Regions from separate parts of the Demequina capsici genome, predicted to be linked through region 1. Evidence: predicted binding sites of a transcription regulator. Region 1 holds the regulator's gene; the other holds the start of a gene.
The links. Region 1 encodes HrcA, which represses chaperone genes, less so after heat shock. Its sites were predicted from a motif close to TTNGCACTCGNNNNNNNCGAGTGCNAA; they were not measured.
Positions count from the first base shown of each region.

Region 2: a site for HrcA is predicted at 10,667-10,693, ahead of groES (co-chaperone GroES). Genes of this name have one in related genera too.

Region 1 is NZ_CP134880.1:1,034,506-1,045,030, forward strand. Features, by position in the region: gene RN607_RS04950 (putative bifunctional diguanylate cyclase/phosphodiesterase) at 1-1,869, opposite strand, end outside; gene lepA (translation elongation factor 4) at 2,015-3,865, shown strand; gene hemW (radical SAM family heme chaperone HemW) at 3,868-5,082, shown strand; gene RN607_RS04965 (P-loop NTPase family protein) at 5,112-5,678, opposite strand; gene RN607_RS04970 (DUF4870 domain-containing protein) at 5,714-6,277, opposite strand; gene RN607_RS04975 (DUF4870 domain-containing protein) at 6,368-6,748, opposite strand; gene hrcA (heat-inducible transcriptional repressor HrcA) at 7,011-8,018, shown strand; gene dnaJ (molecular chaperone DnaJ) at 8,019-9,152, shown strand; gene RN607_RS04990 (16S rRNA (uracil(1498)-N(3))-methyltransferase) at 9,160-9,906, shown strand; gene RN607_RS04995 (histidine triad nucleotide-binding protein) at 9,949-10,287, shown strand; gene RN607_RS05000 (PhoH family protein) at 10,272-10,525, shown strand, end outside.
Region 2 is NZ_CP134880.1:2,440,316-2,453,046, reverse strand. Features, by position in the region: gene RN607_RS11655 (class I SAM-dependent methyltransferase) at 1-60, shown strand, start outside; gene coaA (type I pantothenate kinase) at 72-1,043, opposite strand; gene glmS (glutamine--fructose-6-phosphate transaminase (isomerizing)) at 1,092-2,957, shown strand; gene RN607_RS11640 (holo-ACP synthase) at 2,961-3,314, shown strand; gene alr (alanine racemase) at 3,340-4,449, shown strand; gene tsaE (tRNA (adenosine(37)-N6)-threonylcarbamoyltransferase complex ATPase subunit type 1 TsaE) at 4,446-4,937, shown strand; gene tsaB (tRNA (adenosine(37)-N6)-threonylcarbamoyltransferase complex dimerization subunit type 1 TsaB) at 4,947-5,561, shown strand; gene rimI (ribosomal protein S18-alanine N-acetyltransferase) at 5,558-6,034, shown strand; gene RN607_RS11615 (malonic semialdehyde reductase) at 6,031-6,660, opposite strand; gene tsaD (tRNA (adenosine(37)-N6)-threonylcarbamoyltransferase complex transferase subunit TsaD) at 6,716-7,756, shown strand; gene RN607_RS11605 (glycoside hydrolase family 3 N-terminal domain-containing protein) at 7,764-9,380, shown strand; gene RN607_RS11600 (THUMP-like domain-containing protein) at 9,432-10,625, opposite strand; gene groES (co-chaperone GroES) at 10,810-11,103, shown strand; gene RN607_RS11590 (WhiB family transcriptional regulator) at 11,170-11,460, opposite strand; gene guaB (IMP dehydrogenase) at 11,677-12,731, shown strand, end outside.

The DNA of each region.
Region 1 (10,525 bases):
GTGGCTGGCGGGGCTGCTCGACCCGGGAGCCGGCGCCGCGCCCTGGAGGCTCGCGAGGGAGTCGCGCGTCGCCTGCTCGAGCGGATCGACGAGCCCGAGGCGGCTCTCCCTGTCATCGATCGGGAGCCGCGGTGCGGTCTCGGGTCGGACGGTCGGTGGCAGACCCACCGCGAGCCCTGCGCCGCGGTCGCCCGTCGGCACGTGCACGGTCCCGTCCGTGTCGATCGTGATGAGCTCCTCAGGCGTCGGATGACCGAAGAGGAATCCCTGGCCGTAGGTCCAGCCATGACGCCGGGCCAAGGCGTACTGCGCCTCGGTCTCGATCCCCTCGATGACGCCGTACATGTCCAGGGACATCGTGAGGGTGGCCATCGCGATCGAGATGCGGTCGCCGGTGGAGCGGTCCCCGAGCCGCAGGGTGAACTCGCGTGCCAGCTTCAGGCCGGACACCGGGTTGAGCAGCACGGACGACAGCGCCGAGTAGCCGGTGCCGAAGTCGTCGATCACGAGGTCCACGCCGAGGGCGGTGAGGGCCTCCAGGTCCGACTTCGCTGCGTGGGAGGCCATCAGCATGCCGGTCTCGGTGATCTCCAGGCCCAGGCGGGACGGGTTTACGCCGGACTCCGTCAGCGCCGACCGCACGACACGCGTCAGGTCCGCGGACCCGATCTGCTTCGTCGAGACGTTGACGAGCACTCGGCCGTTGAAGTCGGGGTGCGTCGAGATGAATCGGCACGCCTCGTGGATCACGTGGGATCCGAGGGGGACGATCAGGTTCGCCTCCTCGGCGATCCCGATGAACTCGTCGGGCCCCAGCAGGCCCCTCGACGGGTGGTGCCAGCGCACGAGGGCCTCGAAGGCGATGATCCGCCGCGAGGCGAGGTCCACGACCGGCTGGTAGAACACGACGAGCTGACCGTCGCGGATCGCGGTGCGCAGCTCCGCCTCCACGGACAGCTTGGACATCGCGTCGCGGCGCATCCCTGGGTGATACGCGGCGAGCCGGGCGCGTCCTGACTCCTTCGCAGCGGACATCGCGGTGTCGGCGGCACGTACGAGGCCCTCTGCGGTGGAGTCCAGCTCCGCGAGCGCGAGGCCCACGGACACCGTCGGCACGATCTCGTGCGACTCGACGATCACAGCGGACTGCACGGCCTGGGTGACCGCGCCGATGACGCCTTCGGCGATGGCGCGGCTGCGGACGTTCTCGAGGATCACCACGAACTCGTCGCCGCCCAGCCGGGCCACCGTGTCGCCCGGGCGGACTGCGTCCTGGATCCTTCGCGCGATCTCGACGAGCAGCGAGTCGCCGGCCTCGTGCCCCAGGGAGTCGTTGACCACCTTGAAGTGGTCGACGTCCAGGAACGCGCAGGCGACGGTGGTGATCCTGTCCCGGTGCGCGTCGAGCGCGAGCGCGAGACGGTCGAGCAGCAGGGTGCGGTTGGCGAGCCCCGTGAGGTGGTCGTACAGGGTCCGCTGCGTGAGGAGGTCCTTCGTGCGCCGCTCCTCGGTGACGTCCTCCACCTGGACGACGAGGCGGTGCCGCGGGTCGAGGTGCGAGCCAGGCGCATCGGACACGGTGACGCGGGCCCACACAACCTCGCCCTTGGCGCTGAGGTACCGCTTGAGGAACTGGGCGGAGGAGGTCTGCCCGGTGCGGATGCGGCGCAGGGTGTCACGGGACGCGACCATGTCGTCGGGGTGCGTGAAATCGGCGAACGACCGGCCGATCACGGCGGCGGGGCTGAGCCCCAGCACGCTCGCGAAGGTGGCGTTCACCTCTTCGTAGCGCCCGGCGTCGTCCAGGACCGCCATGCCGATCGGCGATTCCCGGAAGGCTTGCCGGAACAGGTCCTCGGTGCGAGTCACGTTTCCCTCCTGGTGGCGATACCTCGGGGGGTGTGAGATACGCCACACTGGATATCGGCATCATTCGCCAACGCATGAGGGCAGGAAAACGTGGGACCATGGATGCCCTGCCCCTGGACTCTTCCTGACGAGGATCGACCCCCCTGTGACCGACACCCGAATCGAGCCTGCCGCCACTGCGCCTGAGCTGATCCGCAACTTCTGCATCATCGCGCACATCGACCACGGCAAGTCGACCCTCGCCGACCGCATGCTCGGCATCACGGGCGTCGTATCGGAGCGAGCCGCGCGCGCCCAGTACCTGGACCGCATGGACATCGAGCGCGAGCGCGGCATCACGATCAAGTCGCAGGCTGTGCGCATGCCGTGGCAGGTCGCCGGCCAGCCGTACGCGCTCAACATGATCGACACCCCCGGTCACGTGGACTTCACCTACGAGGTGTCGCGTTCGCTCGCCGCCTGCGAGGGGGCCATCCTGCTGGTCGACGCGGCGCAGGGCATCGAGGCGCAGACGCTCGCCAACCTCTACCTGGCGATGGAGAACGACCTCACCATCATCCCGGTGCTCAACAAGATCGACCTCCCGTCGGCGGAGCCCGAGCGGTACGCCGCGGAGCTGGCCCAGCTGATCGGCTGCGATCCCGACGACGTGCTCCGCGTGAGCGGAAAGACAGGCGAGGGCGTCGACGCGCTCCTGGACCGCGTCGTCCGTGACATCCCCGCCCCCGTGGGCGATGCGGACGCACCCACCCGGGCGATGATCTTCGACTCCGTGTACGACACCTACCGCGGCGTGGTCACCTACGTCCGCGTGGTCGACGGGGCGCTCAAGTCGCGCGAGAAGATCGCGATGATGTCGACGCTCGCCACCCATGACCTGCTCGAGATCGGCGTCATCAGCCCGGAGCCCGTGCCCACCAAGGGTCTGGGCGTCGGCGAGGTCGGGTACCTGATCACCGGTGTGAAGGACGTGCGCCAGTCGAAGGTCGGCGACACCGTGACGCTCGCGTCGCGTCGCGCCACGACGTCGCTCGGCGGCTATCGCGACCCGAAGCCGATGGTGTACTCGGGCCTGTTCCCGGTCGACGGCTCCGATTTCCCGATCCTGCGCGACGCGCTCGACAAGCTCCAGCTCAACGACGCTTCGCTCGTCTACGAGCCCGAGAGCTCCGTGGCGCTCGGCTTCGGCTTCCGATGCGGGTACCTGGGGCTTCTCCACCTCGAGATCGTGCGCGACCGCCTCGAGCGCGAGTTCGGGCTCGACCTGATCTCGACCGCCCCCAACGTGGTCTACGAGGTCCACATGGAGGACGGCAAGGTCGTCACCGTGACGAACCCGTCGGAGTTCTCCAGCGGCAAGATCAACGAGGTCCGCGAGCCGATCGTCAACGCGTCCATCCTCGTGCCGAGCGAGTTCATCGGCACCGTCATGGAGCTGTGCCAGGAGCGTCGCGGCATCATCGGCACCATGAACTACCTCAGCGACACCCGCGTGGAGATGCACTACACGCTGCCGCTCGCCGAGGTCGTGTTCGACTTCTTCGATCAGCTCAAGTCCCGCACGCGCGGCTACGGCTCGCTCGACTACGAGCCTGCAGGCGACCAGGCGGCTGATCTGGTGAAGGTCGACATCCTGCTTCAGGGCGAGCAGGTCGACGCGTTCTCCGCCGTCGTCCACAAGGACAAGGCCTACTCGTACGGCGTCATGATGGTCGGCAAGCTCAAGAACCTGATCGACCGGCAGCAGTTCGAGATCCCCGTGCAGGCAGCGATCGGCGCCCGAATCATCGCGCGCGAGACGATCCGCGCGATCCGCAAGGACGTTCTCGCGAAGTGCTACGGCGGTGACATCTCCCGTAAGCGCAAGCTGCTCGAGAAGCAGAAGGCGGGAAAGAAGCGCATGAAGAACATCGGGTCGGTGGAGGTGCCGCCCGAGGCCTTCATCGCCGCGCTGTCGACATCGGACGACGGCTCGGACAAGGGCAAGAAGAAGTAGCCGTGCCCGAACGCGCGCCTGCCGCGACCGCGACGGCGTCCGCCACGCACCAGCGCGACCTGGGCGTCTACATTCACGTGCCGTTCTGCCGCGTGCGATGCGGCTACTGCGACTTCAACACCTACGCGCCGTCCGAGGTGGGGGGCGCCACCCGGGAGGGGTACGTCGAGTCCGCCTTGCGCGAGATGGCGCTGGCGGCGCGCGTGATGGAGGGCGACGCACGCGCGGCGTCCACCGTCTTCCTCGGGGGAGGCACGCCCACGATGCTCGATGCCTCAGCCCTGGCCGCATTGCTCGACGGCGTGCGCGCGACATGGGGCCTGGCCTCCGATGCGGAGGTCACCACGGAGGCGAACCCGGACTCCGTGTCACGGGAGTCGCTCCGCGCGCTCGCGGACGCCGGGTACACCCGGGTGTCCTTCGGCATGCAGTCCGCGGTGCCTCACGTCCTGGCAGTCCTCGAGCGGACGCACGACCCTGACAACGTCGCACGCGCGGTCGGCTGGGCGCGCGAGGCCGGGCTTGCGGTCTCGGTGGACCTCATCTACGGCACTCCAGGCGAGTCGCTGGCGGATTGGGAGCGGAGCGTGGACGCGGCCATCGCGCTCGAGCCGGATCACCTCAGTGCCTACGCGCTCGTGATCGAGCCTGGTACGCGCATGGGTGCGCAGCTCAAGCGCGGGCTTATCGAGCCCGTGGATCCAGACACGCAGGCGGACATGTACGAGCTCGCCGACGCGAGGTTCGCCGCAGCGGGGTACGCCTGGTACGAGGTCTCGAACTGGGCGCGCGGCGCCGAGCATGCGTGCCGTCACAACATCGCGTACTGGCGGAGCCAGGACTGGTGGGGCATCGGGCCCGGCGCCCACTCGTACCTCGGTCCGCGTGTGGATCCGGACGGCGGCGAACGCGGCGCCGAGCGCTGGTGGAACGTCAAGCATCCGCGCGCGTACGCGGACAGGCTGGCCGCGGGCGAGGATCCAGCCGCCGAGCGCGAGCCGCTCACCGCGGACGACCTCGCGCTGGAGTCGGTGATGCTGCGCTTGAGGCTCGCTGAGGGCATGGCCATCGCCGACCTGCCCGAGCGTCGGCCCACGGAGGTGGCCCGCCTGGTGGCCGAGGGGGTGCTCGACGGCCGCGCCGCGCTGGCCGGACGCCTGCTTCTCACGCTGAAGGGGCGCCTCCTGGCGGATGCCGCGGTCCGCGCCCTGACCTGATCTCCGCCGCGTGCCGCGGCGCGCGGGCTTCAGCGCACGCTGTCCGCGAGCGGGCCCGCCAGCCAACGGTCGACCTGACGCGGCGACCTCAGCCGCACCACGGGAAGGTCAGGATGGTCGGCGCAGGCGGAGGCCACGCGTTCGCCATAGTCGTTCCTGGTGGTCCATGCCCACCGCACGATGTGCTCCGGGTCGGTGAAGAAGGTGTGGAACGGAGGCTCTGTGTTGCCGTTCCACAGCTGCTCACGGCGCATCCGTCTGATGAACGTGCGCCGCAGGACGCGTGGCAGAGTCACGGTGAGGAACGGCTGATCGAGCCAGATCAGCAGGTCGGCGCGCTCCGCGAGCAGCTGTCGTGCGGAGGGGTACTGCCATTCGGTGACCCAGGCGTCGGCCCCGACCAGCGCCCGCACGTCGTCGAGGAATCGGGCACGAGGCGTCCAGTCGGGACCGTGGAACAGCGAGTCGAGCTCGGTGTACGGCACCTTGAGCGTGACGGCGATCGACTGTGCGAGCGTGGACTTTCCTGCCCCGGAGACCCCGGCGATGAGGATCCTTCTGGGAGCTCGCGGGAGGGGGTCGTCGAAGCGCAGCACGAGCGCGATGCTATCGAGATGCTGCCGTGGTGAGGTCAGCGCAGGAACGGGATGATCAGCGGGATCCTGTAGTACTCGCCGTGGTTGGCCTTCACGCCGGCGACGAAGGAGATGACGATCGAGTAGAGGCCGTAGAGGATCATCGCCGGGATGGTCACGAAGAAGCCGATGAAGAGCGTGGCGAACCCGATGATCACGCCGCCGACCATGACGACGAGCAGCGTGAGCTGGAGGTTGAGGTTCTGCTTGCCGTGATGCTCGATCAGCGCCGAGCGCTCCCTGTAGATGAGCCAGAGGACCAGCGGTACCACCCAGGACACCGTGCCGAGCGACAGCAGGGCCGCCGCCGCGGCGATGATGTGGATCAGCATGGCCCAGTTGCGGGCCTCGGACTCGAGCATGCGAGCGGGCATCGGCTGCGCGGTGGGTCCACCGGGCGGAGGGAACGGGCCCCCGGCGGGCGGGGCGTCGCTGGGCTGCGGTGATGGCGCCTGCTCGATCGCCGGCGGCTCCGCGGCCCCTGGCTGCGCGCTGGAGCCGTCCTGTGGTGCGGCTTCGGGCGTCGTGTCGGCGCCCTCGGTGCGGTCGGTGTCGTTCATAGGGAAACCGTGCCACGACGTGGCAGGGCCCCGCATCCCTCCACGGAAGGAGCGGGGCCCTGATTGTGCGCTCGGGGTAGACCCTGAGCGCTACTTGATGATCCGCCAGTTGAACGGGTACCGGTAGTCGACGCCCTTGTTCGCGGCGATGGCGGCCTGGATGCAGAAGATCAGCGTCACGACGATCGTCGCGAGCCACAGGACGATGCCGATGAGCACGGCGACCAGGATCGACGACACGATATAGGCGATCGTGACGAGGATGGAGAAGTTCAACGCCTCCTTGGCCTGGCGGTCCACGTAGGCGGAGCGGTCCTTGCCGATCAGCCAGATGATCAGCGGCGGAAGGAATCCGAACAGGATGATTCCGGCGTGAGCGAGCGTGGCATAGAGTCGCTCGTCGCTCTGCGACATGGGCGCGGCCGGCTGCGGCGCGGCGGGCGGCGGAGGGGGAGGAGGGGTCTCGGACATCGTTCTCACCACTTCATTTGTTGGGACATATGGTGCGGTCGTGGTGCCCTGGACGAACGAGGGAGAGCCGTTACCCCCGTTGCGGTGCGCCTCGACAGGACCAATCTAGCGAGTGGTGCCCGAATTGTGCGGATGCACGCGGGATCCGTGGACAGCGGTCCGGGCGCCTCCTGGGGCCGCCTCGAGGGACCGGGCGGGCGTCAAGGTTAGGATTGGCACTCACAGGTGCCGAGTGCCAATGTCGATCGGGAGGTGGAGCGGCATGACCGAGGAGCGCAGGCGTGCCGTGCTGCGCGCGATCGTCGAGGGCTACGTGGAGACGTCGGAGCCGATCGGCTCCAAGGCGCTCGCGGCGAGGACCGGGCTGGGGGTGTCCCCGGCGACCATACGCAACGACATGGCCATCCTCGAGGAGGAGGGGCTGATCACGCAGCCCCATACGTCGGCCGGGCGGATCCCCACCGACAAGGGCTATCGATCGTTCGTCGACTACCTCGCGCTGACCTCGCTGCCGGACAGCCACAAGCGCGCCATCACCACGTTCCTGTCCGATGCCTTGGACCTCAACGACGTGATCGAGCGGTCCGTGCGCATGCTGAGCCAGTTGACGCGTCAGGTCGCGGTGGTCCAGTACCCGTCGCTGCGCGAGTCGGCGGTGCAGCGCGTGGAGCTGGTCGCGCTGGGGCTCGACCGCATCCTGGTGGTCGTCATCAGCGCCGACGCTCGGGTGGAGCAGTCCACCGTGCTCGTGACGACGGCCGTGATCCAGGACGAGCTCGACCGTGCGGTGCGCGAGATCAATGAGATCGCGATGGGCAGGACGCCGACGGCGCTTGAGCCGCCCCTGTCGGCCTGGGCGGACCGGCCGGGGCAGCCTGCGTGGGTCGCGGGTGTGACCTCGGCCGTGATCCAGGCGGCGCGGGGCGGCACGGTGCAGCGTGTCATCTTCGCCGGCGCCTCGAATCTTGCACGCGGCAGCGACCTCGAGGCTGACGCGATCGGTCCCGTGCTCGACGCGCTCGAGGAGCAGGTGGTGCTCCTCAGGCTCCTGCACGAGATGACCAGCGGAGACTCCGACGTGGCGGTGCGGATCGGCCACGAGACCCGCAACGACGCCCTCGCCCGCACCTCTATCGTCGCTGCCGGCTACGGAAGCGGTCCTTCCGTCTCGCTGCTCGGGGCCCTGGGGCCCACCCGTATGGACTATCCCTCCACGATGGCCGCGGTACGCGCGGTCGCCCGATACCTGTCGAAGGTGGTTGACGCTTAAGTGACGGATTACTACGCAGTGCTGGGCCTGTCCCGGAACGCAACGGACGCCGAGATCAAGAAGGCGTATCGCAAGCTCGCCCGCGAGCATCATCCCGACGTCGCGGGTCCCGAGGGCGAGGAGCGCTTCAAGGAGGTCGGCGCGGCCTACGAGGTGCTGTCGAACCCCGAGAAGAAGGCGATGTACGACCGCGGCGTGGACCCGCGTTCGTCAGCGGGATCCCAGGGTGGCGCCCAAGGCTTCGGGTTCGAGGACATCTTCGAGTCGTTCTTCGGGGGCGGCAGCCCGTTCGGCGGTCAGCAGCGGGGGCCGGCGTCACGCACCCAGCGCGGAGGCGACCAGCTCGTCGTCACCGAGGTGACGCTCGAGGAGGCCGTGTTCGGCGTGACCCGCGAGGTGGTCGTCGACCTGGCCGACGTGTGCTCCACGTGCTCCGGCTCGTGCTGCGCGCCCGGCACCCAGCCGACCACGTGCACCACCTGCCGCGGCGCGGGACACGTGCAGCGGGTCGCGCGGTCGCTGCTCGGCAACGTGATGACCTCGTCGCCGTGCCCGGACTGCGGCGGGTACGGCACGATCATCGCCTCCCCGTGCCCCGACTGCGCGGGTCGCGGACGGACCCATTCCCGCCACACGATCAAGGTGGACATCCCCGCGGGTGTCGAGACGGGCACCCGCATCCGGCTGTCGCACATGGGCGACGCCGGCGTGGGCGGCGGGCCCAAGGGCGACCTCTACGTGGAGATCCGCGAGCGCGCGCACAAGACCTTCGAGCGTCGCGGCGACGACCTGCACTGCACGCTGGAGGTGCCGATGACCGCGGCGGCGCTGGGCACGGTCCTGAACGTCGAGACGTTCGACGGTGAGCAGGAGGTGGACGTCACTCGGGGCACCCATGCGGGCCACACGGTGCGGCTCAAGGGCTTGGGCGTGGGACGGCTCCAGCGCGCCGGCCGTGGGGACCTGTACGTGCACCTGGACGTGCAGACCCCTACCGAGCTCACCGACGAGCAGCAGGAGCTGCTCGAGCGTCTGGCGGCGCTCCGCGGCGAGGAGATGCCGCAGGCGCGCCTCGCGCCGATCGGCGGGGGCGTGTTCTCGCGTCTCAAGGACGCGTTCAAGGGCCGGAGCTGAGCCGACGGTGACGGCTCCCGTCTTCGTGTGCGCGGCGGCGCGTGACGCCGCGGTGGGCGACCTGCTGACGCTCGACGGGCCTGAGGCACGCCACGCCGTCACGGTCCAGCGCCGCGTGCTGGGGGAGGTCGTCGACCTGGTCGACGGCGCGGGCCGGCGCGCGGGCGGACCGATCGCCGAGATCGGCGACGGCTGGCTCCGGGTGCGCGTCGCGCACGTGGCAGCCGACGACGACCCGTCCGTGACGCTGGTGCAGGCGCTCGCCAAGGGTGGTCGGGACGAGCAGGCGGTGGAGGCCGCGGTGGAGCTCGGCGTGACCGCGGTGGTGCCTTGGCAGGCAGACCGATCCATCGTGCAATGGCGCGGACCCAAGGCGGACAAGGCGCGTGGCAGATGGGAGTCGCTCGTGCTCGCGGCGACCAAGCAGAGCCGAAGGGCGCTGCTCGCCGAGGTTGCTGCCGTGGTGACGAGTCGCGAGCTCGCCGCGCTCATCCGGGACGAGGTTGCCGCCGGTGGGAGGGTGCTCGTGCTGCACGAGGTCGCGGCCGTCCCGCTCGCCGGGCTGAGCTGGGAGGATCCCCGCCAGGCGGTCACGCTGGTGGTCGGACCCGAGGGCGGGATCTCGGACGACGAGCTTGCGCGGATGGTCGACGCAGGCGCCGAGGCCGTGCTTCTGGGACCTCACGTGCTGCGCGCGGCGACAGCGGGTCCGGCAGCGATCGCCGCGCTCGCTGCGCTGCGTCGCACCTGGTGACCCGGTGACGCGCATGTCACCCCGACGCCCTACCCTGGACCTATGACCGACTGCCTGTTCTGCCGGATCGTCGCCGGTGAGATCCCTGCGGATGTCGTTGCCGAGACCGACTCTGTGATCGCGTTCCGCGACATCGCGCCCAAGGCGCCGGTGCACGTGCTGGTGGTGCCGCGCAGCCACCTCGCGAACGTGGCGGAGGTCGCGAACGCCGACCCCGGCCTGCTCGCGGACATGACCGCGCTCGCGCAGGGCATCGCCGACGCGGAGTGCGGCGGGCAGTTCCGTCTCATCTTCAACACCGGCGCCGAGGCAGGGCAGAGCGTCTTCCACGCGCACGGTCACGTGCTTGGCGGCGCTCCGCTCGGATGGGAGCCTGCGTGACGTCCAGCCGCGAGATCCTCGTCGAGGATGCCGCCACCATGCCAGAGCTGCTTGGCAGCGGCGACGCGGTGCTCCGCGAGGTGGAGCGCGCGTACCCTGACGTCGACTTCCACGTGCGGGGCAACCGGATCATGCTCAGCGGGGAGGAGGCGCAGGTCGCCGCCGCCGCCACCGCGGTGGACGAGCTCCGGTCGGTGCTCGCCGCCGGGGTGCCGCTCACGGCGGACATCGCGCGTGA
Region 2 (12,731 bases), 1.4 Mb from region 1:
GGAGGCGACGCCGGCGTGATGCCGTGCACCCTCACGCTCGTCGCACGCAAGCCGAACTGAGGAGCGGCCCTCTACAGCTTGCGCAGCCGCACAGACTCGATGCTGTGGTCGGCGCCCTTGCTCAGGATGATCGTGGCGCGCGCGCGGGTCGGTGCGATGTTGCGAGCCAGGTTCGGGGCGTTGATGGTGTCCCAGATGTACGACGCGCGCTCGACCGCCTCGTCGTCGGTGAGATCCGCGTAGCTGCGGAAGTACGAGTCGGGGCGCGAGAACGCGGTGGACCGCAGGGTGAGGAATCGGTCGATGTACCAGCGCCGCACGTCGTCCGTACGGGCGTCGACATAGATCGACGCGTCGAAGTAGTCGGACAGTGCGAACGCCGATGAGCCGGGCTCCCGCAGGATCGGAGGCGCGAGCACGTTGAGACCTTCGACGATCAGGACATCGGGACTGCGCACCACGACCCGCTCGTCGGGCACGATGTCGTAGGTCACGTGCGAGTACACCGGCGCCGTCACCGCGGGCAGGCCGGACTTGACGTCCGCGACGAAGCGCCGCAGAGCGCGGCGGTCATACGACTCGGGGAAGCCCTTGCGGGACATCAGGCCGCGACGCTCCAGCTCGGCGTTGGGCAGGAGGAACCCGTCCGTCGTGACGAGCTCGACACGCGGAGAGGCGGGCCACCGTGCCATCAGCTCGCGGAGCACGCGCGCAGTCGTGGACTTGCCGACCGCAACCGAGCCTGCCACACCGATCACGAAGGGCGTGCGTCTGGCCCGCTCGCCCAGGAACTCGGTGGTCGCGCGGTGCAGGCCGCCTGTGGCCTGCGAGTACAGGTCGAGCAGGCGGGAGAGCGGCCGGTAGATCACGTCGACCTCCTCGAGGGAGATCGGATCGGCGACGCCGCGCACCCGGCGCACGTCATCCTCCGTGAGAGGCAGGGGAGTCGCGTCGGCGAGCGCCGCCCACTCGTCCCGTGACAGGGTGACGAACGGGGTGCGCGAGGACGCATCGATCGGGGCCACGGGACCATTCTGGCGCATGCTGTGGACCTGCCGTGGTCCGGTCCGGGCGCCGCCTAGACTGACCGCATGTGCGGAATCGTGGGTTATGTCGGTTCGGGCGCGCCGAGCGCAAGGCCTGAGGGCGTCGTGATGGCCGGTCTGGCACGGCTCGAGTACCGGGGCTACGACTCCGCGGGGCTCGCCGTCGTGACCGAGGATCCGACGCACGTGGACATGGCCAAGAAGGCCGGCAAGCTCGTCAACCTGGGCAAGGAGCTCGCCGAGCATCCCCTCCGGCCGGGCACCGCGGCGATCGGCCACACGCGGTGGGCGACGCATGGCGCTCCGACGGACGCGAATGCGCACCCGCACCTGGCCGCCGACGGGCGCATCGCGATCATCCACAACGGCATCATCGAGAACTACAGCCCCCTGCGGGCCGAGCTGCGCTCCGAGGGCGTGCGCTTCCTCTCCGACACGGACACGGAGGTCGTGGGGCACATGCTGGCCCGCGAGGTGCTCGCGGGGCACGACCTGGTGCATGCCATGCGCCTGGTCGCCGCCCGACTCGAGGGTGCGTTCACGCTGCTGGCGGTCGATTCGCATGAGCCGCGCGTCGTCGTGGGTGCGCGCCGCAACTCGCCGCTCGTCGTCGGGCTCGGCGAGGGTGAGAACTTCCTCGGTTCCGACGTGGTGGCGTTCATCGAGCACACCCGCACCGCCCTGGAGCTGGGGCAGGACGAGGTCGTGGAGATCACGCCGGACGGCGTCAGCGTCTCCGACTACGCGGGCAATCCGATCGAGCGGGAGCCGTACAGGATCGACTGGGACTCGGAAGCCGCCCAGAAGGGAGGCTTCTCCACGTTCATGGACAAGGAGATCCACGACCAGCCGACGGCGGTCGCGGACACCCTGCGCGGCCGGATCGACGAGCACGGGAAGCTGAAGCTCGACGAGGGACTGATCGCCGACTCCGTCCTCAACTCGATCGACAAGATCGTCGTGATCGCATGCGGGACCGCCGCCTATGCGGGCCTGGTCGCGCGTTACGCCATCGAGCACTGGACGCGCATCCCGGTCGAGGTCGAGCTCGCGCACGAGTTCCGGTATCGGGACCCGGTGGTCAACGTCCGCACGCTCGTCGTGGCGCTGAGCCAGTCGGGCGAGACGATGGACACGATCATGGCGCTGCGCCACGCGCAGCAGCAGGGCGCGCCTGTCATCGCGATCGTCAACGCCCAGGGCTCCACGATCGCTCGCGAGTCCGACGCGGTGCTCTACACCCGCGCCGGGCCCGAGATCGCGGTGGCGTCCACCAAGGCGTTCCTCGCGCAGATCACTGCGGCGTACCTGCTGGGCATCTACCTGGCTGAGCTGCGCGGCAACAAGTTCCCCGACGAGATCCGCACCCTGCTCGCGCAGCTGGACGAGATGCCCGGCAAGATCCAGCGGGTGCTCGATTCCGCCGAGCCGGTGCGCGAGCTCGCGCGGTCGCTGGTCGACGAGGGGAGCGTGCTGTTCCTGGGCCGGCACGTGGGCTACCCGGTGGCGCTCGAGGGCGCGCTCAAGCTCAAGGAGATCGCCTACATCCATGCGGAGGGCTTCGCGGCGGGCGAGCTCAAGCATGGCCCGATCGCCTTGATCGACGAGGGTCAGCCGGTGTTCATCATCCTTCCCAGTCCGCGCGGTCGCGAGTCGCTGCACAGCAAGGTGATCTCCAACGTGCAGGAGGTGCGTGCGCGCGGCGCCCGCACGTTCGTGATCGCGGAGGAGGGTGACACCGAGGCGGCGGAGCACGCGGAGCAGGTGTTCTACGTGCCCGCCTCGCCCGTGCTCATGAGTCCGCTGCTGACCGTCGTGCCGTTGCAGATCTTCGCCCACGAGCTCGCCTCCGCCAAGGGCCTCGACGTGGACCAGCCGCGCAACCTGGCGAAGTCCGTCACGGTGGAGTGAGACGTGGCCGTCGTGGGTCTGGGCATCGACGTGGTCGCGATCGAGCGGTTCGAGGACGCGCTCGAGCGTTCGCCCGGCTTTCTCGAGAGGGTCTTCACGCCGGCCGAGCGCGCGCTCGGCCATCATTCGCTCGCGGCTCGCTGGGCCGCGAAGGAGGCGCTCGCGAAGGCGCTCGGAGCGCCCGGCGGGCTGTCGTGGCAGGACTGCGAGGTCGCCCGCGAGGACGGTCGCCCGCCTCGCTTCAGCCTGACCGGCACCGTCGCGGCGCGCGCGGCCGAGCTGGGCATCGTCACCCTTCACCTCTCGCTGACGCACGACGCGGGCATCGCCTCCGCGGTCGTCGTCGCGGAGAGCTGACCCGCACCTGAGGAGGACTGGATCCATGAGCATCGCCATCCGCATCGACTACGACGCGATCACCGCCAACGTGCGGACGTTGCGGGAGCGTGCCGCGGACGCGCAGGTGATGGGGGTCGTGAAGGCGGACGCCTACGGGCACGGCCTGGTCCAGGCAGGTCGTGCAGCGCGTGCGGGCGGTGCGACCTGGTTGGGCACCGCGCAGCCGGGCGAGGCGCTGCAGCTGCGCGAGGCGGGCGACACGGGTCGCATCCTGACGTGGCTCTATGGCATGGACGGCCCCTTCGCCAACCTGGTGGCGGCCGACATCGACATGTCGTTCGGCTCGCTCAAGGTCCTCGAGGCGATCGCCGAGGCCGCACGCGCCGCGGGCAGGGCCCCGCGCCTCCACCTGTTCGTCGACACCGGGCTGGGCCGCGAAGGCTGCCCGCTGGACCTGCTGCCCGACCTGCTGGATCGCGCGAAGCAGCTGCAGGACGAAGGCGTCATCCGGATGGTCGGCATGTGGTCGCATCTCGCATGGGCCGACCAGCCGGGCCACCCCACCATCAACCGCCAGGCGACGGTGTTCCTGGTCGCCCTGGAGCTCGCAGAGGAACGGGGCATCGCGCTCGAGGTGCGGCACCTCGCCAACTCGGCCGCGACGCTGACGCGCCCCGACCTGCACTTCGACCTCGTGAGGCCTGGCATCGCGATGTACGGCCGCCCGCCGGTGCAGGACCCTGACGGGCGAGACTTCGGGCTGGTCCCCGCGATGTCCGTGACGACGCGGGTCGCGCTCGTGAAGCCCGTGCATGCCGGCCAGGGCGTGAGCTACGGCCACGAGTACACGACCTCACGAGAGACGATGCTGGGCCTGGTGCCTGTCGGTTATGCGGACGGGGTGTTCCGCGGGGGCGGCGGTGGACGCGCGCACGTCGCTATCCGTGGCACGCGCTACCCGATCGCGGGCCGCGTGTGCATGGACCAGTTCGTCGTGGACCTGGGGCCGGACACGGAGGTCACCGAGGGTGACGAGGTGACGCTGATCGGCCCGGCAGGTCCGTCGGCAGGCGACTGGGCCGACGCGGTCGGCACGATCGACTACGAGATCCTGTGCCGCTTCGGCGGCCTGCGACCGAAGGTGGAGGCATGACGACGTACGACGCCCCGGACGCCGAGGCGATGAAGGCGCTCGGCCGTGATGTGGTGGGGCCGCGCCTGCGCGCGGGCGACCTCGTGATCCTGACGGGCGACCTGGGCGCGGGCAAGACCACCTTCACGCAGGGCCTGGGCGACGCGCTCGGCGTGCGTGGACCCGTGGCGAGCCCTACCTTCATCATCGCCCGCACCCACCCGTCGCTCGTGGGAGGGCCCGGGCTGGTCCACGTGGACGCCTACCGGCTGGGCTCTCTGGCCGAGCTCGACGACCTGGACCTGGACGCGGCGCTCGAGGATTCCGTGACCGTGGTCGAGTGGGGCGAGGGTGCCGCGGAGCAGCTGTCGCAGGACCGCCTGCACGTCGTGATCTCCCGTGAACGTGGCGGAGAGCTGGACATGTCCGCGCCCGACGCAGGCGTCCGCCAGGTGCGGGTCACCGCGCACGGCGATCGCTGGCGGGGCGAGTTCCCGGCCGGCGCCTAGGCTGTGAGCATGATCCTCGCGCTCGACACGTCCGCCGCCGTGGCCGTCTCCCTCCTCGACGGAGATGACGTCCGCGCCTCCCGCACCGAGCACGCGCCCCGCGGTCATGCGGAGCTGCTGTCCGGTCTGATCCGCGACTGCATGGAGGAGGCGGGCTGTGCGCGCGGCGACATCGGGAGCATCGTGGTCGGCACGGGACCGGCGCCCTTCACGGGCCTGCGCGTGGGCCTCGTGACCGCGAGGACGCTCGGGTTCGCATGGGGTGTGCCGGTGCACGGCACGTGCTCGCTCGACGCCATCGGCGCCGCGCTCGCGGATCAGGTCGAGCTGACCGTCGTCTCCGATGCCCGGCGCAAGGAGCTCTACTGGGCGACCTACAGGGAGGGCGAGCGCGTCGCCGGCCCTGACGTCGCGCACCCGGCCGACGTGCCCGTCGTCGGCGCCCTGGCCGGGCCTGGCGCCGGGCTGTACCCCGAGGCGCTGCCCGGCGGCACGGTCGTCGACGTGGACCCTGCCTGGCTCGCACGCGTGGTGGCCCGTCGCCTGGCGGCGGGTGAGACGGACCTGCCTACCGAGCCGCTGTATCTGCGCCGGCCCGACGTGCACGGCATCCCCGGGGCGTGACCGACGGCCCCCGCGCGGCTCGACTGCGCGACCTCCACGAACGTGACCTTGCCTGGATGGCGGGGGTGGAACGCGACCTGTTCGGTCCGTCGGCGTGGTCGGAGACGCTGATCAGGGAGGACTTCCGCTATGGCGGTCGGCGCTACAGGGGCGTGTGGATCGATGACCGGCCGGTCGCGTACGCGGTGTACGGATTCGACGGCGATGCGTTCTCGCTGCTCAACCTCGCGGTGCTGCCGGAGCATCGACGCGAGGGGCTCGCGCGGATGATCATCGACGACCTGCTCGACGAGGCGCGCTCTCTCGACGTGCCCGACGTGTGGCTGGAGGTCGCCGTGACGAACGAGGCCGCGCTGGCCCTGTATCGGTCGTACGGCTTCGAGGACGTGCGCGTGCGCCGGCGGTACTACCAGCCGGAGGACGTCGATGCTCTTGTGATGAGGCGCGCGATGCGCCCGGACGAGGCCAGCTAGAGCTCCAGGGTCGCCGTGTCCCAGCTGGGACGCCCGCGGCGATCGCCGGCGCCATGCTCCCCGTCCTGCGCCGGGTAGCCGACGGCGAGCAGCAGCTCGGGGTGCCACGAGCGATCGCCGAGCAGGCTGCGCGACAGGCCGGCGCGGTCGAAGCCGCCCATGGGGCGCACGTGCAGCCCGGCGGATCGCAGCGCGACGATGAGGAAGCCGATCTGCAGCCAGGTGCTGTCGTGAGCGGTGATGGCCCTCGCGTCGGGCCTGTCCTCCAGGACCTCGTACAGACCGTGGATCCCTGGCGCTGTCACGTCCAGATGCTCGTGATAGCGGGCGTCGGAGGCGGCCACGAGGATCATGGGCGCACGGTCCAGCTTGGGGCGGTTGCCGGGCGACGCATGCTCCATGACGATCTCGCGGGCGTGGTCCGAGCCGGCCACGACGAGGCGAAGCGGAGCCGAGTTGTTGGCCGACGGTGCCCACCGCACAAGCTCGTGCACCGCCTTGAGGGTGTCCAGCGACACCTCGCGGTCCGCCCACCGGGTCGCCGAGCGCGCGTCGAGGAACAGGAGCCTGATGGCGTCCTGCGGAATCTGGAAGCTCGCTGCGGAGAGGTCGGGCACTGCGCTCACGTGCAGGTATGACGACGATGCGCCCGCCCGTATTCCCGCCGACTACCCTGGTGGGGTGGAACCTCTGATCCTCGGCCTCGAGAGCACCTGCGACGAGACGGGAGCGGCACTGGTGCGCGGCACCGAGCTGCTCGCCGACGTCGTCGCGTCGTCCATGGACGAGCATGCCCGTTTCGGCGGCATCGTCCCCGAGGTGGCGTCTCGCGCGCACCTCGAGGCGTTCGTGCCGACCGTCGAGGAGGCGCTGAGCCGTGCAGGCGTCGGCCTGGCGGACGTGGACGGCATCGCCGTCGCGTCGGGCCCTGGGCTGGTCGGGTCGCTGACCGTGGGCGTCGCCGCCGCGAAGGCGCTGTCGCTCGCCCTGGGCAGGCCGCTGTACGGGGTCAACCACGTGATCGGCCACGCCGCCGTCGACGAGCTCGTGCATGGCCCGATGCCGGAACGCACCATGGCGCTCGTCGTCTCAGGTGGGCACACGTCGCTGCTGCTCGTGAACGACATCGCGACCGACGTCGTCGAGCTGGGCCACACCCTGGACGACGCCGCAGGGGAGGCCTTCGACAAGGTGGGACGCCTGCTGCACCTGCCGTATCCCGGTGGACCGCACGTGGACCGGCTGGCGCGGGAGGGCGACCCGCAGGCGATCCCGTTCCCGCGTGCGCTCACCAGTGCCAAGGCGATGCAGACGCATGCGTACGACTTCTCGTTCTCAGGGCTCAAGACCGCCGTCGCGCGGTGGATCGAGGCACGCGAGGAGGCAGGCCAGGACATCCCGGTGGCCGACGTCGCCGCCTCCTTCGCTGCCGCCGTCGCCGACGTCCTGGTGGACAAGACGATCGCCGCCTGCCGTGCGCACGACGTCGACACGCTCGTGATCGGCGGCGGGTTCTCCGCCAACTCGCAGCTGCGCGAGCTCGCGACCGAACGGTGCGAGCAGGCGGGCATCGACGTGCGGATCCCGCCGATCCGCTACTGCACCGACAACGGTGCGATGATCGCCGCGCTCGGCTCCGCCGTGGCGCGACGGGGCGTGGCGCCGAGCCGGCTCGACATCGGTGTCGACTCGTCCATGCCGCTCAGCACGATCACCGTCTGAGGACTGCATGCGGCGCTTCCTCGCAGGCTCGCTGAGGACCACCGCGGTGGCGTTGTCCGTCGGTGTGCTCGCCGCGTGCGGCGCCTCGCCGACGCAGCCGACCGCGTCCGCGCCACCGACTCCGAGCAGCACCTCGGCGCTGGCGTCCGCGTCACCGGACCCTGGGCACGAGACGTTCGCATGGGGTCCCACGCTCGCCGCGTGGGACGACGCGCTCGCGACCGCTCAGGGCCTCAGTGCTCGCGAGGCTGCCGGGGCGGTCCTCATGCCCTCCTACACCTACGAGGATCCCGCCGAGTTGGAACGGATGGTGGCCGACCAGGGACTCGCAGGCGTGATGCTGCTCGCCTCCGCCACTGAGAGCGCCGGTGTGGCGGCCGACCTCAATGCGGCCGCGCAGGAGGGGGCGGCAGGCAGGGGATGGCCCGCGCTCCTCTCCGTGGATCAGGAGGGTGGCACCGTGGCCCGGCTCAGCGACGGAGTGGCGGACCTCCCCGCCTTCATGGCGGCCGGCGCCGCCCGCGACAAGTCGCTCGTGCGCGGCGTGTACGCGGCCCAGGGGCGTGACCTCGCACAGCTGGGCTTCACGGTCGACTTCGCGCCCGTCGCGGACGTCACCATCGGCCTTGCCGACCCCGTCATCCGGTCGCGCTCGGCGGGCGACGATCCCGACGCGGTCGCGGACACCGTGGTCGCGGCGATGCGCGGCTACCTCGATGCGGGCGTGATCCCCACGATCAAGCACTTCCCGGGCCACGGCTCCGTGACCGTCGACTCGCACGACGCGCTGCCGACGCAGTCCGCGTCGCTCGACGTGCTCCAGCAGGCGGATCTGGTGCCGTTCACGCGCGCGATCGACGCTGGCGCTCCCATGGTGATGATGAGCCACATCGCCGTGGCGGCGTGGGGTGACGCACCGGCGAGCCTCGACCCGCAGGCGTACGCCTACCTGCGTGATCAGCTCGGCTTCACGGGCGTGGCGATCACGGACGCGCTGAACATGGGAGCCATCACCGAGTCCTACGGCCCTGGCGAGGCCTCGGTGAAGGCGCTCGCCGCTGGTGCGGACCTGCTGCTCATGCCCGAGTCCGTCGACGCCTCGCTGAATGCGATCGTCGCGGCTGTCGACTCCGGGACCCTGCCTCGCGCGAGGCTCGACGAGGCCGCCGCGCGGGTGATCCTGCTGTCACGATGGCAGGCCGGGCTCGTGCAGGTCGCGCCCACCGTCACCGGGGACTACGCGCGGGCGCTCGCCGACGCCGGCGTCACCGTCGCCGCAGCGGACTGCGACGCGCCTTTCGTCACGGGTCCGGTGACGATCACGGGCGGCTTCCGGGCCGACCGTGACGCCCTTGCTGCGGCGCTCGCCTCGCACGGCGTGGTCCTGGGCGAGGGCGGATCCACGATCTGGCTCACGGGCTCCGACGACACGTCGGGGAGCGCCGACGTGGTCGTGGCGATGGACGGACCGTGGGGTCTCAGCGGATCGACGGCCCGCGTCTACGCGGCGGTGTACGGGCGTGGGGACTCGGCCCTCGCGGGACTCGCGGACGTGCTCACGGGCGCGGTCGCGCCGCAGGGCCGCTGGCCCGTGGCGCTTGCGAACGTCCCCGCGGCGTGCTGACCGCCCGCGACCGAGCGATCTCTTCTCCCCGCCTCGCCCGAGGAGCTGTAGTCAGCGGTCGAGCGGTTCCACGAGGAGCGCCGTGTGGCGCCCGGCGATGCGGGTGAGGACGACGGTGGCGGCCTCCGTGCCCCGCAGCTTCAGCTGAGGTCGCAGCCGCTCCGGCGTCACGTCGATGCCGCGCTTCTTGATCTCGACCCGCCCCACTCCGCGTTCGCGCAACGCCTTCGCGAGCCGCTGGGTGGAGTACGGCATCGCCTCGAGCACGCGGTAGCCGTGCGCGAACGGAGTCGGGTGCGGGGCGTCAGCTGTCAGATAGGCGATCGTCGGGTCCACGAGGCGCGCGTCGAGTCGGGCCCCGAGAGGGCCGACGAGACCGGCCCTGATGACGGCGCCGTCGGGCTCGTAGAGGTACTCGCCGAGGGGGCCGACCTCGCCGGGGATCGGATCCGCGGCGAGCTCGTGCGCGTCGGAACCGCGCACGACGAGGGCCGAGTGGCCGTGCGTGCGCGCGAGCGGCCCGCACCACAGCCCCGCCTCGACGACGTCGCCGTCCACCGATACCCACTGGGCCTCGACCGGCGCGTCGGTCGTGGAGGCGGGGATCGCGTCGTGAGGGATGCCAGGGCCCACCTTGACGCCGAGTGCGGGGAACTGGTCGCGCAGCGCGAGCACGTCGTCGAGTGCGGGGGAGTAGTCGCGCGGGTCGTGGCGCCGGCCCCGGCCCGTGCGTCTGGCGGGGTCGGCGAACACGGCGTCCATCCCGTCGACCCTGCGCACCGTGGCCATGGAGTCCGCATGCACCACCACCGCGTCGTCCCAATGCCGCAGGTTGTGGTCGGCGAGCAGCGCGGTCGCCTCGTCGAGCTCGAACGCCATGACCGCCAGGCCGAGCGCTGCGAGCGCCATCGCGTCGACGCCGAGCCCGGCGGTGAGGTCGGCGACCCTGGTGCAGCCGGCGGATGCGTACCGTCGTGCATGCCTGCCTGCGACGCTCAGGCGCGTGGCCTGCTCCAGACCTTCGCGGGTGAAGAGCATGCCCACGGCGAACTCGCCCAGCTTGCCGCGGGCCCTCGAGCGGAGCTCCGCCTGGGTCAGGACCGCTGCGACGAGCCGGCCGTCCAGGCCCTCCGCTCGCAGCCGGCTGCCGAAGGCGAGCGGTTCGATCGAGTCGTACGGCGGAAGCCGATCTATCAGCGCGAGGGTCTCCGGAGCCAGCAGCAGGCGTGCGGTGTCGGCGTCCATGCCAGCGATGATTCCACGGTCCGGCACCGCCCGCAGTCGCATTAGCACTCGTGGCAGGTGAGTGCTAATCTGACCTTGCTCCGAGAGGGAGCGTGGCATCGGTCCGGTTCGCCTGACCCCCGCGACGGCAGGTCGCCCGGCAGATGTCGCAACCTGAACTTCGAGACGGAAGGTGAGGTCCGCAGTGTCGGTCTCAATCAAGCCTCTGGAGGACAAGGTCGTGGTCAAGGCGGCTGCCGCCGAGACGACCACGGCCTCCGGCCTCGTCATCCCTGACACCGCCAAGGAGAAGCCCCAGGAGGGCGAGGTCGTGGCGGTGGGCCCGGGTCGTGTCGACGACAACGGCAACCGCGTCCCCGTGGACGTCGCCGTGGGCGACAAGGTGATCTACAGCAAGTACGGCGGCACCGAGGTCAAGTACGCGGGCGAGGAGTACCTCATCCTCTCCGCGCGCGACCTGCTCGCCATCGTCGGCTAGTCCGACCAAGAACGCGACGAAGGCCCGGGAGCATCCGCTCCCGGGCCTTCGTGCATGCTCTCGCGTCTAGCTCGCCTTCTTGAGCCGTCCGACGAGCATCGCGTGACGCTCGTCCTCGCTCAGACCGCCCCAGACGCCGAACGGTTCGCGCGCCATCAGCGAGCGCTCACGGCACATGTCGAGCACGGGGCATCGGGCGCAGTACTGCTTGGCCGTCTCGGCCCTCCTGCGCCGGGCTGCTCCACGTTCGCCTTCCGGATGGAAGAAGAGGTCCGGATCCGCGCCGCGGCAGGCCCCCCGGTACTGCCATTCCCACTGGTCCTGCGTCGGTGCCGGCAGTCTTGCGATCGACTCCATGGCAGCTCCTCACGTCGTTCCCCTGAGCGGAATGATCACCAAGCTCGGTCTGACTTCGTTATCAAACCGTGATATTCACCCTAGAACGGACCAATCGCCCAGGTCAAGGGCTCGTCGTTGAACCCTTGGTGTCTGTCTACCGCGTTCGTGAACGTCTTGGCAAGGCCCATCTTCGGGGCGCGACCGAGCGCTCGTGAGGGCCCGTAGAATCGGTTCATGGCGCTCGCTGAACACGACCCCTTCGGCTACACCGGACTCACCTACGACGACGTGCTCCTCCTCCCCGGAGAGAGCGATGTCATCCCCTCCGAGGTCGACACCACGACCCGGCTCACCCGCGAGATCTCGATCAAGGTGCCGCTGCTCAGCGCCGCGATGGACACCGTCACCGAGGCGAGGCTCGCGATCGCGCTAGCCCGCCTGGGCGGCATCGGCGTGCTGCACCGCAACCTCTCCATCGACGACCAGGCGCAGCAGGTCGTCACCGTCAAGCGCTCCGAGTCCGGCATGATCACCGACCCGGTGACCGTAGGCCCGGAGGCCACGCTCGCGGAGCTCGACGCGCTGTGCGCCCGATACCGCGTGTCCGGCCTGCCGGTGGTGGACGAGGACAATCGGCTGCTCGGGATCATCACCAACCGCGACATGCGGTTCATCAACCCCAGCGACTATGCGCGGCTCCTGGTCAAGGACCAGATGACGCCCATGCCGCTCATCACCGCACCCGAGGGCGTGAGCAACGAGGACGCGGCGAGGCTGCTCGGCCAGCACCGCGTCGAGAAGCTGCCGCTCGTCGACGCCGACGGTCGCCTCACCGGCCTCATCACCGTCAAGGACTTCGTCAAGACCGAGAAGTACCCGCACGCCACCAAGGACTCCGAGGGGCGACTTCGCGTGGCCGCCGCCGTCGGCTTCTATGGCGACGCCTGGGAGCGTGCGACCGCGCTCGTCGACGCCGACGTGGACGCGCTCGTGGTCGACACCGCCCACGGCCATGCTCAGGCGATGATCGACATGATCAAGCGTCTCAAGTCCGACCCGGCCACCCGTCACGTGCAGGTGATCGGCGGCAACGTCGCCACGCGGGCGGGCGCCAAGGCGCTGGTCGACGCGGGCGTCGACGCCGTCAAGGTGGGGGTCGGTCCTGGATCGATCTGCACCACCCGCGTGGTCGCGGGCGTCGGCGTCCCGCAGGTCAGCGCGGTGTACGAGGCATCGCTCGCCGCCCGGCCCGCGGGCGTGCCCGTGATCGCCGACGGTGGTCTCCAGTA